DNA from 2 places in the Variovorax sp. V213 genome. Region 1 is predicted to be linked to the other one. Evidence: predicted binding sites of a transcription regulator. Region 1 holds the regulator's gene; the other holds the start of a gene.
The links. Region 1 encodes sigma-54, which starts transcription at its own class of promoters, with help from an activator protein. Its sites were predicted from a motif close to TGGCANGNAANCTGCTTT; they were not measured.
Positions count from the first base shown of each region.

Region 2: the regulator sigma-54 is predicted to act here: its motif matches at 4,438-4,455, upstream of adh (aldehyde dehydrogenase).

Region 1 covers NZ_AP028664.1:4,691,356-4,698,617, forward strand. Annotated here, with positions in the region: gene ACAM55_RS22175 (hybrid sensor histidine kinase/response regulator) at 1-222, shown strand, start outside; gene ACAM55_RS22180 (cytochrome b) at 313-912, shown strand; gene ACAM55_RS22185 (YceI family protein) at 924-1,502, shown strand; gene ACAM55_RS22190 (YceI family protein) at 1,561-2,193, shown strand; gene ACAM55_RS22195 (hypothetical protein) at 2,254-2,379, shown strand; gene ACAM55_RS22200 (phospholipase D family protein) at 2,381-3,985, opposite strand; gene rpoN (RNA polymerase factor sigma-54) at 3,996-5,591, opposite strand; gene lptB (LPS export ABC transporter ATP-binding protein) at 5,609-6,403, opposite strand; gene lptA (lipopolysaccharide transport periplasmic protein LptA) at 6,400-7,128, opposite strand.
Region 2 covers NZ_AP028665.1:532,410-539,671, reverse strand. Annotated here, with positions in the region: gene ACAM55_RS27610 (TolC family protein) at 1-1,279, opposite strand, end outside; gene ACAM55_RS27605 (hypothetical protein) at 1,276-1,593, opposite strand; gene ACAM55_RS27600 (hypothetical protein) at 1,715-2,122, opposite strand; gene ACAM55_RS27595 (DUF2231 domain-containing protein) at 2,296-2,784, shown strand; gene adh (aldehyde dehydrogenase) at 2,840-4,360, opposite strand; gene ACAM55_RS27585 (HAD-IA family hydrolase) at 4,787-5,485, shown strand; gene ACAM55_RS27580 (cupin domain-containing protein) at 5,488-5,841, shown strand; gene ACAM55_RS27575 (hypothetical protein) at 5,889-7,151, opposite strand.

The sequences.
Region 1 (7,262 bases):
TGCGACATCCGGCTGCCGGGCGGGCTCGACGGCATCGCGCTGGCAGAACGGCTGCAGCGGCAGAAGCCGTCGCTCACCATTGCGCTGATCTCGGCCGACATCGGCGAAGCCACCCATCGGTTGGCCGCGGAGCGCGGCTGGCATGCGCTGCGCAAGCCGGTGCAGCCGGCCGAGCTGCATGCCGTGCTGCTGCAGGCGCAGCAGGCCTCATCGCGGCGCTGACCCCGCCGGCCGTGCGCCTGGCACGGCTCGTGCGGTGCCTTCGCCGCTTCCGATATATGCTCCGCGCACAGGCCGCTGGTCCTGCTTCCGATGCCTGCCGACACACCTCCATCTTCCGCCACCGCCATTGCCGAAACGCCCGCCGACCTGCGCTATGGCCCGGTGGCCATGGCGCTGCACTGGCTGCTCGCGGCCATGATCGTCGGCTCGCTCGGTGTCGGCCTCTACATGACCGGCCTGCCGCTCTCGCCGGCCCGCATCAAGCTCTACAACTGGCACAAATGGGCCGGGGTGACGATCCTGCTGCTGTCGGCCCTGCGGCTGCTGTGGCGGCTGCGCCATCCGCCGCCGCCATTGCCGTCGCATGCGGCGGCGGCCATGCCGCGCTGGCAGCGCACCGGCTACCGGGCGAGCCATGCGCTGATGTACCTGCTGTTCCTCGCGGTGCCGCTGTTCGGCTGGGCCTACAGTTCGGCGCTCGGGTTTCCGGTCGTGTGGTTCGGCGTGCTGCCGCTGCCGGACTTCATGCCGGTCGACAAGGAACTGGCCGAGGCCGTGCTGAAGCCGCTGCACAAGGGCAGCGCGTTCACGCTGGCCGCGGTGGCGCTGCTGCACGTGGCGGCGGTGCTCAAGCACCACTGGATCGACCGCGACGGCATCCTGAAACGCATGTGGCCCGCGCCACGCTAGGAATCCGCCAGATGAACCGAGTCTTCCGTCTCTTTCTCGCGGCCGCCGCGTTCGCCGCCCTGTCGCCCGCGGGCGCCGAGCCCGCAACGGCGACCCGGCTCGTGGCCGACAAGAGCCAGATCGCCTTCGTCAGCAAGCAGATGGGCGTGCCGGTGGAAGGCACGTTCAAGAAGTTCGACGCGCAGGTGGCATTCGACCCGCGGAAGCCCGAAGGCGGCACCGTCGCGCTGCAGATCGACACGGCGAGCGCATCGCTCGGCGTGCCGATGAGCGACGCCGAACTGCCCAAGGCCCCGTGGTTCGACACCGGACATTTTCCGCAGGCCAGCTTCCAGTCGAGCGCCATCAAGGCGCTGGGCGAAGGCCGGTTCGAGATGGCGGGCAAGCTCACCATCAAGAACATTTCGCGGCAGGTCACGGTGCCGGTGACCATTGCGCCATCGGGCGGCTACGCGGTGGCCACCGGAAGCTTTACGATCCAGCGGCTCGACTACAAGGTGGGCGACGGCGAATGGACCGACACCTCGGTGATCGGCAACGACGTGCAGGTTCGCTTCAAGTTCACGCTCGCTGGCCTCGGTCCGCTTTGAGCCGCCGCTTTTCTTTCTTTTTTTCGATTTCGTTTTCACGCCAAGCACGCCCATTGCCATGAAGAAGCTCTTCCTCGCTGCCGCGCTGTCTGCAGCGACCATTGCCACTCCCGCCCCGGCGCAGGAGTACACGGCACCGCCCGTCGCCGCCAGGCCCGCGGGCGGCCCGGTGAAGAACGCCAGCTACGTGATCGACCCGACCCACACCTTCGTGATGTACGAGATGGGGCACTACGGCACCACCACCAACCGCGGCCGCTTCAGCACCAAGGACGGTTCGGTGCAGATCGACGGCACCGGCAGCAGCGGCAGGGTCGACATCACGATGGACATCAGCTCCATCAACACCGGCGTCGACCTGCTCAACCGCCACGTGCAAAGCAAGGATTTCTTCAACGTGGCCGAGTTTCCGACCGGCCGCTTCGTGGCGGACCGCATCGAATTCAACGGCGACAAGGTGGTCGACGTGCCGGGCACGCTCACGCTGATGGGCCAGACCAAACCGGTCACACTCAAGGCCGTGCGCTTCAACTGCTACCTGAACCCGCTCATCAACCGCCAGGTCTGCGGCGGCGACTTCGAGACCACGGTGCAGCGCAGCGACTGGGGCATCACCTGGGGCTTGAACTTCGGCTTCGAGAACAAGGTGAAGCTGCTGGTGCAGGTCGAAGCCGTCAACGTGCAGCAATAACCAAGAAATCATGACCGACATCACGGTTGCACTGCTGGGCATCGCGGGCGCGATGGTGGCGTGTTTGCGATTGCGGCGGCGCTGCGGTCGGCCTACCTGCGCTACAAGGCCTGGATCGACCGCGCGGCCGGCGGCGTGATGGTGCTGCTGGGCCTCAAGCTGCTGTCGGGCGTGCGCGCAAGCTGAGCTAAAGCAGGCTCTCGGGCGTGAGCGGCGCCAGCAGCTCGAGCATGGCGCGGCCCCAGAAATCGGAGTCGGGCTCCTCGTTCAGCACGGTGGTCTTGCCGGCCTCCTCGCTGATCCACTCGATGCGCGATGGGTTGCCGCCCTCGGCAAAGCGCAAGCGGTAGGCGCCCTGCTGCTTGAGCACGTCGATGAGCTTGAGCGCCTGCTGCGCCATCTCGGGGCTGCGGATGAAAAGGCCGATCTCGGTGTTGTGCGTTTCGGAGCGCGGATCGAAATTCATCGAGCCGACGAAAAGTACCTGCCGGTCGATGACGGCCGACTTGGCATGCAGCCGGCCGACCGAGGTGCCGAAGAGGCCGAGCCGCACGCTGCGGCGGGTGCGCGTGGTGCTGAGCTCGTACAGGTCGGCGCCCAGCTTCAGCATGTCCGGCCGGTAGCGGCGGTAGGCGGTGTGGACCAGGGGCTCGTCGGTGGCGGCGAGCGAATTGGTGATCACGCTGATCTTCACGTTGCGACGGCGGATCTCGCGCATCACCTCCAGGCCGGCCTCGCCCGGAATCAGGTAGGGCGAGACGATGGTCACTTCGGAGCGCGCGCGGCGCATCTGCTCGACCACGTTGTAGCGCACGCTGTCGACGTCGAGCAGCGGCACGCCGCCGTACGACGCCGTCTTGCCGATCACGCGGTCGGGCGAATCGGCGTAGGCCTCGGCAAGGGCCCAGATCAGGCCGAGCTTGCCAGTGGCAAGGTCCTCGGCCATCGGGCTGTAGCCCAGCAGGTCGTTGGGGGCGGGCCGAGGCGGCGGCGGCGTGGTGTCGGGGCCGGTGGCGGCTTCGAAGCGCTTTTGCAACTCTTCGCGCGGCACACCGGTGGCCACCACCGACTGGATGGGCCGCACGTAGGCGCTGTTCCAGTACTGGTCGAACAGGGTGCCGAGGCGCGGCACCAGCGCACCGGTCACGAAGGTGTCGAGATCGAGAAAATTCTCGCCCGCCGTGCGCCTGAAGTACTGGTTGCCGATGTTGCGGCCGCCCGCCACCGCCATGGCGCCGTCGGCAATGAAGAGCTTGTTGTGCATGCGCCGGTTGACGCGGCTGAAGTCGAAGAGCGAGGCCGCGAAGCGCTTGAGCAGGCTGCCGCGCCCGGCCGGAAACGGGTTGAAGAGGCGCAACTCGACGTTCGGCGTGGCGGCAAGGCCGAGCAGCAGTTCGTCCTCGCCCGAGGTGTAGAGGTCGTCCATCAGCAGCCGCACGCGAACGCCGCGCCCGGCGGCGTCGCGCAGGGTGCGCAGCAGGTAGCGGCCGGTCTCGTCGTTCTCGATCTGGTAGTACTGCACGTCGAGCGTGCGCTGGGCGCGCCGCGCGAGCTGGATGCGCGTGTCGAAGGCGAAGTCGCCGCCCGGCATCAGGCGAAAACCGCTGAGGTCGGGGTCGGGCTGCGCGGCCAGGGCGATCTTGCCGAGCGCGGTGTCGGCCGACACGGCCATGGCCCTGGTGGGTGGGCGCGGCGCTTCGTCGGGCAGGGTGGCGCAGCCGGCAAGCAGCAGCGCCGCCGCCATGGCGAAGACCCAATGCCCACAGCGCGACAGCAGGCGGCGACCGGCCATCGACGGCTTTCTACAACGCCTTGCGCAGGTTGGCGGGCGCGATGCGCAGCGCCTCGCGGTACTTGGCCACGGTGCGGCGCGCGCATTCGATGCCCTGCTCCTTGAGCATCTCGGAAATCTGGCTGTCGGACAGCGGTTTCTTGATGCTCTCGGAACTCACGAACTGCTTGATCAGCGCGCGCACCGCGGTGCTCGATGCATTGCCGCCGGTCTCGGTGCCGAGCGCTGAGCCGAAGAAGTACTTGAGCTCGACCGTGCCGAAGGGCGTGGCCATGTACTTGGCGGTGGTCACGCGCGAGATGGTCGATTCGTGCAGGCCGAGCTCGTCGGCGATCTCGCGCAGCACCAGCGGCCGCATCGCGAGCTCGCCGTGCACGAAGTAGCTTTTCTGCCGCTCGACGATGGCGTTGCTGACGCGCAGGATGGTGTCGAAGCGCTGCTGGATGTTCTTGATGAACCAGCGCGCCTCCTGCAGCCGCTGCGACAGCGCCTGGCTGCCCTCGCCCTTGTGCGACTTGAGCGCGCCGGCGTAGATGTCGTGCACGCGCAGCCGCGGCATCACCTCGGGGTTGAGCATGACGCGGAACTTGACGTTGGTGCCGCGGCCGATCTTGGTGACGATCACGTCGGGGATCACGATGTTGCGCTCGACGTCGACAAAACGGCGGCCCGGCTTGGGCTCCAGGCGCGCGATGATCTGCAGCGCCGAGCGCACCAGGTCTTCGTTGGTGCGGGTGAGCGTGGCCAGGCGCTTGAAGTCGCGCCGCGCGAGCAGCTCCATCGGCTGCTTGCAGATGGCAATGGCGGTCTTGCGGACCAGGGCATGCTCTTCGGTTTCGTCTTCGCTCGCGAGCGCGCGCAGCTGGATGCCGAGGCATTCGCCCAGGTCGCGCGCGCCGACACCGGCCGGCTCCAGGCTCTGCAGCAGGCCGAGCGCCACCTGGAAGTGATGCACCAGTTCGTCGAACTGGTCGTTGTCGTCGCCCGCGAGGCCCGAGGCCAGCGCCGGCAGCGAATCTTCGAGGTAGCCGTCGTCGTTGAGCGATTCGATCAGGAAGCGCAGCGCGGCGCTGTCGTTCTCGTTGAGCCGGAGGCTGAGCGCCTGCCGGTGCAGGAAGGACTGCAGCGACTCCTGGCTGCGCGCGAGTTCGGTGGCGTCGGCGCGCTCGTCGTCGCCAAGATTGTTCTGGCGCGCGGGGGCGTCGCTGCCCCACTCGCTGTCGTCCGGCGCCATGTCGACGGTGCCGTCGCCCTCCCAGTCGGGCTCGCGCTCGGTGGCGTCGGCGGCGGGAATGTCGGTGTCGGCCGCCGCGGTGGTTTCGCTGGATGTGGTGGCCGCGCTGCTCGTCGGGGCCGAGGCGAAGTCGCTCTCGCCGGCCTCGCCCGACGACTCATCGCGCGGCACCGGGGTATCGATGGCATCGAGGCCGAATTCCTCGCGCGCCGCTTCTTCCGCGGTGCGTTCGAGGAACGGGTTCTCGTCCAGCATCTGCTCGACCTCCTGGCTCAGTTCGAGCGTGGAGAGCTGCAGCAGCCGGATCGACTGCTGCAGCTGGGGCGTGAGCGCCAGATGCTGCGAGACGCGAAGGGACAGCCCTTGCTTCATGGAGACCGACTCCTCCCTTACATCCGGAAGTGCTCGCCGAGGTACACCCTGCGTACTTCGGCGTTGTCGACGATCTCCGAGGGCGTGCCTTGTGCCAGCACATGCCCGTCGCTGATGATGAACGCGTGATCGCAGATGCCCAGCGTTTCACGCACGTTGTGGTCGGTGATGAGCACGCCGATGCCGCGTTCTTTCAGGAAGCTGATGATCCGCTGGATCTCGATCACCGCGATCGGGTCGATGCCGGCAAAGGGCTCGTCCAGCAGGATGAAGCGCGGCTGCGTGGCCAGCGCGCGGGCAATTTCGACCCGGCGCCGTTCGCCGCCCGAGAGCGCGAGCGCCGGAGAATCGCGCAGATGATCCACCCGCAGGTCGGCCAGCAGCCCTGAGAGCCGCTCTTCGGTGCGTTGCTTGGACAGGGGGGCGGGCTTGCCATTGCCATCGGGCTCGCGCTGGAGCTCGAGCACGGCGCGCACGTTTTCCTCGACCGTGAGCTTGCGGAAGATGGAGGCTTCCTGCGGCAGGTAGCTCAGGCCCATGCGGGCGCGCCGGTGGATCGGCATGTGCGCAATGGGTTCGCCGTCGATGGTGATCTCGCCAGCATCGGCCCGCACCAGGCCCACGATCATGTAGAACGAGGTGGTCTTGCCGGCGCCGTTGGGGCCCAGAAGCCCGACGACTTCGCCCTTTTGAACGTCTAGCGAGACATCCTTGACGACCTTGCGGCTGCCGTAGCTTTTCTGCAGGCCCCGCACCACCAGGCGGCTGCCCGGCGTGCCGTTGGTATTCTGGATTCCAGCAGCTTCGATCACTTGCGCCCTTCCCCTTCGCCGCCGCCGAGCGTGGTGGTCGAGCGCAGGCCGGCACCGGGTGCCGGCTGGGGCGCCGCTGGCGCGGCCCGTCCGCCGGCCGGAGCCGAGGCGCCTGGCGCGGGCGCCGTGGCGCTCTTGGGCGTCAGGATGGTCTTCACCCGCCCCCCGCCCGCGGGCGCATTCACCCCGGTGTTCGGCGGCACGGTGGAACCGTTGACCGTGTAGGTGTCGTTGCTCTGGTCATAGACAATGAGCGCGCCGCTGCTTTCGTCGTTCGGCGTGGCGCCCAGCAGGCGGCGCATGACGGCATTGCGGATGAACTTGACGTTGTCGGCGCGGCTGTCGTATTCGATGACCTCGGACTCGCCCTCGATCCACTCGTCGGGCGCATTGCGCTTCTGCTTGTAATAGGCCCGCTTGCCGGGAGCCGCCGTGACCACCCCGTACTGGTAGCCCTCGGCGTCCTGCCGCACGTCGATGCGCGCGCCGCGGATGATGATCGTGCCCTTCGTGACCAGCACGTTCCCGGTGAACACGCTCGTCTGCTTGAGGTCGTCATAACGCATCGCGTCGGACTCGATGTTCATCGGCTTGGTGCGGTCGGCCGTCTCGGCCAGGGCGCCCGAGGCGAGACCGGCCAGCAACAGCGCGCCAACGCTCAGGCGAGTCAGGCGGCCGAGGCGGCGAACAAGAGGGGTGGTGTTGGAGTAGGAGTGCAATGTCATAGAGGCACGAAACTTGCTCTGCATTGTATGCGGCAGATGGCGCCAGCCCTGCACGCACGGATGAAAAAGCCCGCCAAAGCGGGCTTGACATCCATCCGGAAACACCGCGAAACCGGCTCCGCCGGCCGCAGGTG
Region 2 (7,262 bases), on a different replicon from region 1:
TCGAAATCTGGTCGCGCGCCTCGGCCAGCAGCTCGAAGACGCCGATCAGCATGCCGTTGTAGCGAAGCACGTTCTCGTCGGCCATGGCCTGGCGCAGCGGCACGATCTCGTCACGGTAGTGCCGCGCAATGTCGTAGGCCGTGCGGTAGGCTGAATAGCCCTCGCGCAGCTGCGACGAAGCGCCGCGCACCGTGGCGTCGTAGCGGTTGGCCGCGGCCAGCGATTGCGCGTTCAATGCATCGCGCCGCGCCGAGCCCCAGTCGAACAGCGGCAGCCGCATGCCGAGCTCGAAGCCGCGCCGCGTGCTCTTCGTGCCCTCGGCGTTGTCGAACACCGTGTCGCGCCGGCCGCCCACCTCCACGTCGATGAAGGTCGACAGCAGGTTGATGCCCTGCGACTTGCCCGCCACGTCCAGCTGCGCGCGCGCGAGCTGCACGTCCAGGCGCTGCTCGGTCGCAGTGGCGGCCACTTCCCGGGCTTCGCGCGGCGCTTTCGGCAGGTCGGGCAGCCGCTGCGGCAGGGTCAGTTGGACGGCCTGCGCATCGTCGAGGCCGAGTGCGCGCACCAGCTCCTCGCGCGCGGCGGTGGCGGCGTGCCGCGCCGACGCCAGCTGCGTAGTCGCGTCGGCATAGAAGACCTGCTGGCGCGCGCGCTGCAGCTTGCTGAAGTTGCCGATCTGCTGCATGCGCCGCGCGAGTTCCGCGCTGGCCTGCGCCGAGCGGTTGACCTGCTCCGCGTACTGCAGCATCTGCTGCGTGGCGACGGCGCGGACCCAAGCCTGCCTCACCTGCGTGACCTGGTCGACCACGGCGCCGGTGAGCTGCACCTTGGCCTGGGCGGACTGGCTGCGCGAAATGGACAGGCGCTGCGGCAGCAGGATGAGGTCGACGAGGCCGAAGGACAGCAGCCGCCCGATCTCGAGCTCGCTGTTCAGACGCATCCGCTCGAAGGTGAAGACCGGATTGGGCAGCCGCCCCGTCTGGTCGGCCGCGGCCATGTCGCCCCAGCTCTGGGCGACCAGCGCCTGCACGGCCGGGCTGTTGGCCAGCGCGAGCTGCACCGCGTCGCTCTGCGAGAGCGGCCCGGACAGCAGCTCCTGCGTCAGCGCCGCGCGGCGGTCCCGCTGTTCCTGCGTGCGGCTGAGTTCGAGCTTGCCGCCGGTGAACTGCTGGGCCTGGGTGTTCGTGTCCTGCAGCGCGTCGTCGATGCCCACCGAGGCGCAGCCGGCCAGGAAGGCGGCCGCCACGGCAACGGCCGAAAGGCGCAAGGCGCGCTTCATGGCTTCTCCTTGGCCGCGGGCATCGGCATCGCATGGCCTGGCTGCGCCTGAGGTTCAGCGGGTGCGCCCTTGGGCGGCTCGGCCGCGGGCGGAGTGCTCTCGGCGGCCTCCTTGGCGTAGGCCTGCCAGCCGCCGCGGCGGTAGACCGTCTCGTTGGCCTCCTTCCACGGGATCGGCTTTACGTCGGCAAAGGGCCGGTAACCCTCCAGCGCGGACTTGTAGTCCGGGACGGTGGGCGCGGGTTGCGCCGCGGCAGAGAGCGCCCCGAAAGCGGAAAGTAGAACCAGCCAACCGGCTGGCGATGAATGGAACATGGCGTCCTCGCGAGTTCATGAACGGGTGCGTCGAAGCTGCCCCCGGGGCAGGCATGACGCAGGCGATGCATGCGCGCTCGCTGCAGCCCGTGACCGGGCCGCACGCAGGCGCACGAACGCTTCAGGCGCGAGGAGGTTTGTCGAGAAGGCGCGGCGGGACCGTGGCCACCGTGCTGGCGGGCTCGGTCAGGTCGGCGCGGGGAAGGCCCTGGAACACCGCGAGTTCCAGCGTGCTGGTGAGGGCAGTGGCATGGCAGGCGCCGCAGGTGCCGCACTTGTGCATGGCATCGGGCGCTGCATGGGCGGTTGTGTCGGCGTTGTCGTGCGCGGGCTGCCTGGCATCTTGCGCAGCCGCTTCGTGGTGACGATGGTCCGCATGTCCATCGCCGTGCACCGCCGGCCCGACCGACGCCGCGGCCACCGCACGCTCATGGCCCGGTCCGCAAAAGACCATGGCTGCCGCCGCGTAGGCCTGGAAAGGCACGGCAAACATCATGATCCAAAGGACGAAAAGGCGAACCCGGTGCATGGGTCGGATTGTAGACAAGGCGGGGCATCCGTCTACGCTGTGGGTCTATCCAGTCGGCATCCAGCGCCACAACTAGTAGGAAAGTACCGACCCGCACTGGCGGCCCCGGCCCGCGCGGGCTGTCGGCGGTTGTGGCTCAGATGAGGACTCAGTCAGGCAACGGAGGTAATCCCATGCATGCAAGAGTTCGTTTCCTCGGCCACTCGGTGCACCAGATGCTGGTGGTCTTTCCGCTGGGGCTGCTGGCCACCGCAGTGGTCTTCGACCTCATCTACCTGGCGGGCAGGAGCCAGGTCATGGCGGCCGTGTCTTATTGGATGATCGCGGCCGGCCTGGTGGGCGGTGTTCTCGCTGCGCCCTTCGGCACCCTCGACTGGCTGAGCATTCCGGCGGGAACGCGCGCCAAGCGCATCGGCGCCATGCACGGAGCCGGCAACGTGGTGGTGCTGCTTCTCTTCGCCTCGAGCTTCTTGCTGCGTGACCGGGACTACGCCCCGGTGCCAAGCCAGATGGTCTGGGCCTTCGCGGGTGCGGCCATCGCGCTGGTCACGGCCTGGCTCGGCGGTGAGCTGGTGGACCGGCTCGCGGTCGGCGTCGACGAGGATGCCGGCGTGAACGCCTCCAGTTCCTTGCGCAAGCCGCACGCCGCCGCCGGCAAGTAGCGGCGTTCCTCGTGCAGCAAGCCGCGCGCCGGATGCGCGCGTGGCCGCTGCGCGCTCAGAAGAACCCGAGCTTCTTCGGCGAATAGCTCACGAGCAGGTTCTTGGTCTGCTGGTAGTGGTCGAGCATCATCTTGTGGGTTTCGCGGCCGATGCCCGACTCCTTGTAGCCCCCGAACGTGGCATGCGCCGGATAGGCGTGGTAGCAGTTGGTCCACACGCGGCCGGCCTGGATCGCGCGGCCCATGCGGTAGGCCGTGCTTCCGTCGCGCGTCCACACGCCGGCGCCCAGGCCGTAGGGCGTGTCGTTGGCAATCTCCAGTGCCTCGGCTTCGGTCTTGAAGGTGGCGATGGCGAGCACCGGGCCGAAGATTTCTTCCTGGAAGATGCGCATCTTGTTGTGGCCCTTGAACAGCGTGGGCTGGATGTAGTAGCCGCCGGCCAGCTCGCCGCCGAGCTGCGCGCGGCCGCCGCCGGTCAGGCACTGCGCGCCCTCTTCCCTGCCCAGCGCAAGGTAACTCATGATCTTGTCCATCTGCATGGCCGACGCCTGGGCGCCCATCATGGTGTCGGTGTCCAGCGGGTGGCCCTGCTTGATGGCCTTGATGCGCTCCAGCGCGCGCGCCATGAACTTGTCGTAGATCGACTCCTGGATCAACGCGCGCGACGGGCAGGTGCAGACCTCGCCCTGGTTGAAGGCGAACAGCACCAGGCCTTCGATGGCCTTGTCGAAGAAGTCGTCGTCCGCATCGGCGATGTCCTCGAAGAAGATGTTGGGGCTCTTGCCGCCCAGCTCCAGCGTGGCAGGAATGAGGTTGCCGGCCGCGGCCTGCGCGATGACCCGGCCCGTGGCCGTGGAGCCCGTGAATGCGATCTTCGCGATGCGCTTGCTGCCCGCCAGCGCCATGCCGGCTTCGCGGCCGTAGCCGTTGACGATGTTGAGCACGCCGGGCGGCAGCAGGTCGGCCAGCAGTTCGGCCATCACCATGATGCTCACGGGCGTCGATTCGGCCGGCTTGAGCACCACGCAGTTGCCCGCGGCAATGGCGGGCGCGAGCTTCCACGCGGCCATCAGGATCGGGAAGTTCCACGGGATGATCAGCCCCACCACGCCCAGCGGTTCATGGAAGTGATAGGCGATGGTGTTCTCGTCGATCTCGCTCAGCGCGCCCTCCTGCGCGCGCAGGCAGCCGGCGAAATAGCGGAAGTGGTCGATGGTCAGCGGAATGTCGGCATTGAGCGTCTCGCGGATCGGCTTGCCGTTGTCCACGGTTTCCGCGTAGGCAAGCAGCTCGAGGTTCTGCTCCAGGCGGTCCGCGATCTTCAGCAGCACGCCGGCGCGCTCGGCCGGCGAGGTGCGGCCCCATTGGCCCTTGGCCGCGTGGGCCGCGTCGAGGGCAAGCTCGATGTCTTCCGCGCCCGAGCGGGCCGCGCGGGTGTAGGGCTGGCCGGTGATTGGCGTGATCACATCGAAGTACTGGCCCTTCACCGGCGGCACGAACTTGCCGTTGATGAAGTTGTCGTAGGCCGGCTTGAACTCGATCTTCGCGCCGGGGGTGTTGGGGCTGGCGTATTGCATGGTGTTCTCGTCTCCGTTGGGTAGGGGTGGAAGGCGACCGCGCAAACCGGATGCTGCGCGGTCTCCTGGGGTGCTGCATTGCACGCGCCGTGCCACCTGGGCTCGAACACCATTGGCCCGATCTGGCGCACGAAACGGGTCGGCTTTTTGCGCCAGACTGCAACAGGGGCGTGTGCCGCGGTGAGCACCTGTCACGAAAAGGGACAGTGCACACCCCTCCGTTCATGCTCCAGGCAGTGCCGCGCCGCGAAGGCGTCGCGCCGAAGAAGATGCTGACATCGGCATGACTGCGAAATCCTGTGCTGGATCGCGAGCCCAATTCGATGTGAACGGGAACACGATGGCTCCTATGCTTGTAGCGCACGGCACCCCTCGCCTGTCGCCGCGGCGGCGCCTTCCTCCCCTTTCCACTGGAGCTTCTCTCGTATGTCCCTGCAAGATTTCAAGGTCCTCACCTTCGACGTGGTCGGAACGCTTATCGATTTCGAAGGCGGCATGCTCGCCTACCTGCGCTCGGCGGTGCCCGATGCCGCCGTGAGCGACGACGACTTTCTGGCCGCCTACCGGGCCGCCCGCGCCGACGGCAACGCGGGCTGGTACCCCGATGACCTGGAGCGCTGCTGGCACGCCATCTCACCCGCACTGGGCCTGCCAGACACCGATGCGCTGGCAAAAGGCCTGCGCGATTCGGTGGCGCAGTGGCCCGCGTTTCCGGACTCGGTGGAAGCGCTCCAGCGGCTGCACAAGCGCTTCAAGCTGGTAACGATGACCAACGCCCAGCACTGGGCGCTGGCCCATTTCGACAAGACCCTGGGCTCGCCCTTCGACATGCTCCTGAGCTGCGACGACGCGCTGTGCGAGAAACCCGACGCGCGCTACTTCGCCTATGCGCGCGGCCGCTTCGAGGGCGCATGGGGCTACAAACAGGCCGACAACCTGCACGTGGCGCAAAGCCAGTACCACGACATCGGCATCTCCAAGCAACTGGGCATCACCACCTGCTGGATCGAGCGTCGCCATGCGCAGAAGGGATCGGGCGGCACCATCGAGTCGAAGCGCACCGAACCCGACTACCACTTCCACACGTTGACCGAGCTGGCCGACGCCGTCGAGGCAGGGCGCTGACCATGAGCATCACCGTTCTGCAGCAGTCCGCCACCATCGGCGGCCTGCAAGACCAGGGCACGCCCGCGCGCCCGCTGAGCCAGCCGCCCTGCCAACTGCGCGGCATCGACGTCGAGCTGGCGGGTGCCGGCGGCAACGACAGCGGCATCTGGGAGTGCGAGCCCGGCCGCTTCGAGCGCCAGCTGCCCAACGCCGAGGTCATGCACATCCTCACGGGCGCCTGCAGCTTCACGCCGACCGGCGGCGAACCGCTTCGGATCCGAGCCGGCGACACGCTGTTCTTTCCGGCCAACACCACCGGCGAGTGGCACGTGCACGAGACCCTGCGCAAGGTCTTCGTCGTGATGGCGATGTAGCTTTTTTTGCGGCGACCGGTTGCGGCTTCGAGGACCGCTGCGCGGGCTCAGAGCATGCCGTTGCGAAAGAGCAGCCCGCGCCAGAAGCCCAACTGCATGTCGAGGCGGCCCCGGTTGATGAGGTCCCGCAGCAGGCGCTGGCGGGTCGGTGCGGGCACGTTGTCCAGGATGTCCGCGCAGTCGTGCTCGCGATACAGCCCGCGCGAGAACAGGTCGCGCTTGACCACCGGGCAGCCCAGCAGGCGATAGAAGAGGCCGAAGCCGAAATGCAGCTGGCTGCCGTTGGTCACGTGCTCCAGGATGTGATCGATCAGCAGCTGGCGCGACAGCCGCTGCGCGCTTTGTGCCATGGCGTGCGCTTCGCTCGTCTTCGGCGCCGCGTGCGCGGGCGCATCCCGGCTCAGCAAGGCGACGCGTCCGTCCGCTTCGCGCAAGCTGCGCAATGCACCGAGCGTCGGCGTGCCGGCGGGCCCCGGAGCGGCCATCGCCGCGTCGCTTGCGGCAACGCCACCGCTCGGCACGTCGGCGTTGAGGATCAGTTCGCGCGCACTGAAGGACTGGCCCAGCACGGTCATCAGCACATGCCGGCGAAAGCCGTACGGCAGCCATCGCGTGGCGTCCACCACTTCGTGCAGGGGCATATCGCGCAGCTTGCGGGCGAGCCGCGTCGCGTCGTAGATCACGTCGATCGAGCAGGCCAGCCTCTTGAGCATGGCAGTCAAGCCCAATTCGCCGGCATGAATCGTGTGCTTGCGCAAGTCGTAGGGCGTGTAGTCCTGCCAGAACCGGCGGAACTCTGGATGCACGAATGCGGCGCCGCTCACTGACAGCGCAAAAGAGCCGACGTGATGCTGGTACTGGTTCTCGCCCAGGCCGACCACATCGAACTCGCTGAAGATGAACTCGGCCACCAGGCGGTCCAGCTCGGTGCCCTCGATGTAGAGCAGGCTGTCGTTGAAGTACAGCATGCGTTCCGGCTTCACGCCCTGCGACAGCAGGCTCAGCGTGGCGGCGCGGTAAGCGCCAAAGTCGCGCCCCACGTTGCGCCGGACCATCACCCGGTGGACCCGCTGCGAGAGCGCGCCCAGCTCTTCCGCGGGCACCTCGCCGTTGCACACGAGCACCGTGTTCACCTTGGCGCGCCGCAGTGCGTCCAGCAGCACATGCAGGTTGGCCGATTCGCCATGGCCGGCGTACTTGACCACGATCGCATACACCTCGCCGTGCGGCGGCACCACGACCTTGTCGGATTCGAAGCGCGGCCGGCGCTCGCGGCGCACGGCCGGCTGCTGCAGCAGCTTCGAACCCACGGTGTAACAGCCAAGAACCATCTGGACGGTGCGGCGACGCGCGAAGGACAGGAGGGAATGGATCAATCGCATGAGGTCTCCGCACACCGGTTAGTCAAAGCCGGCCCTTCT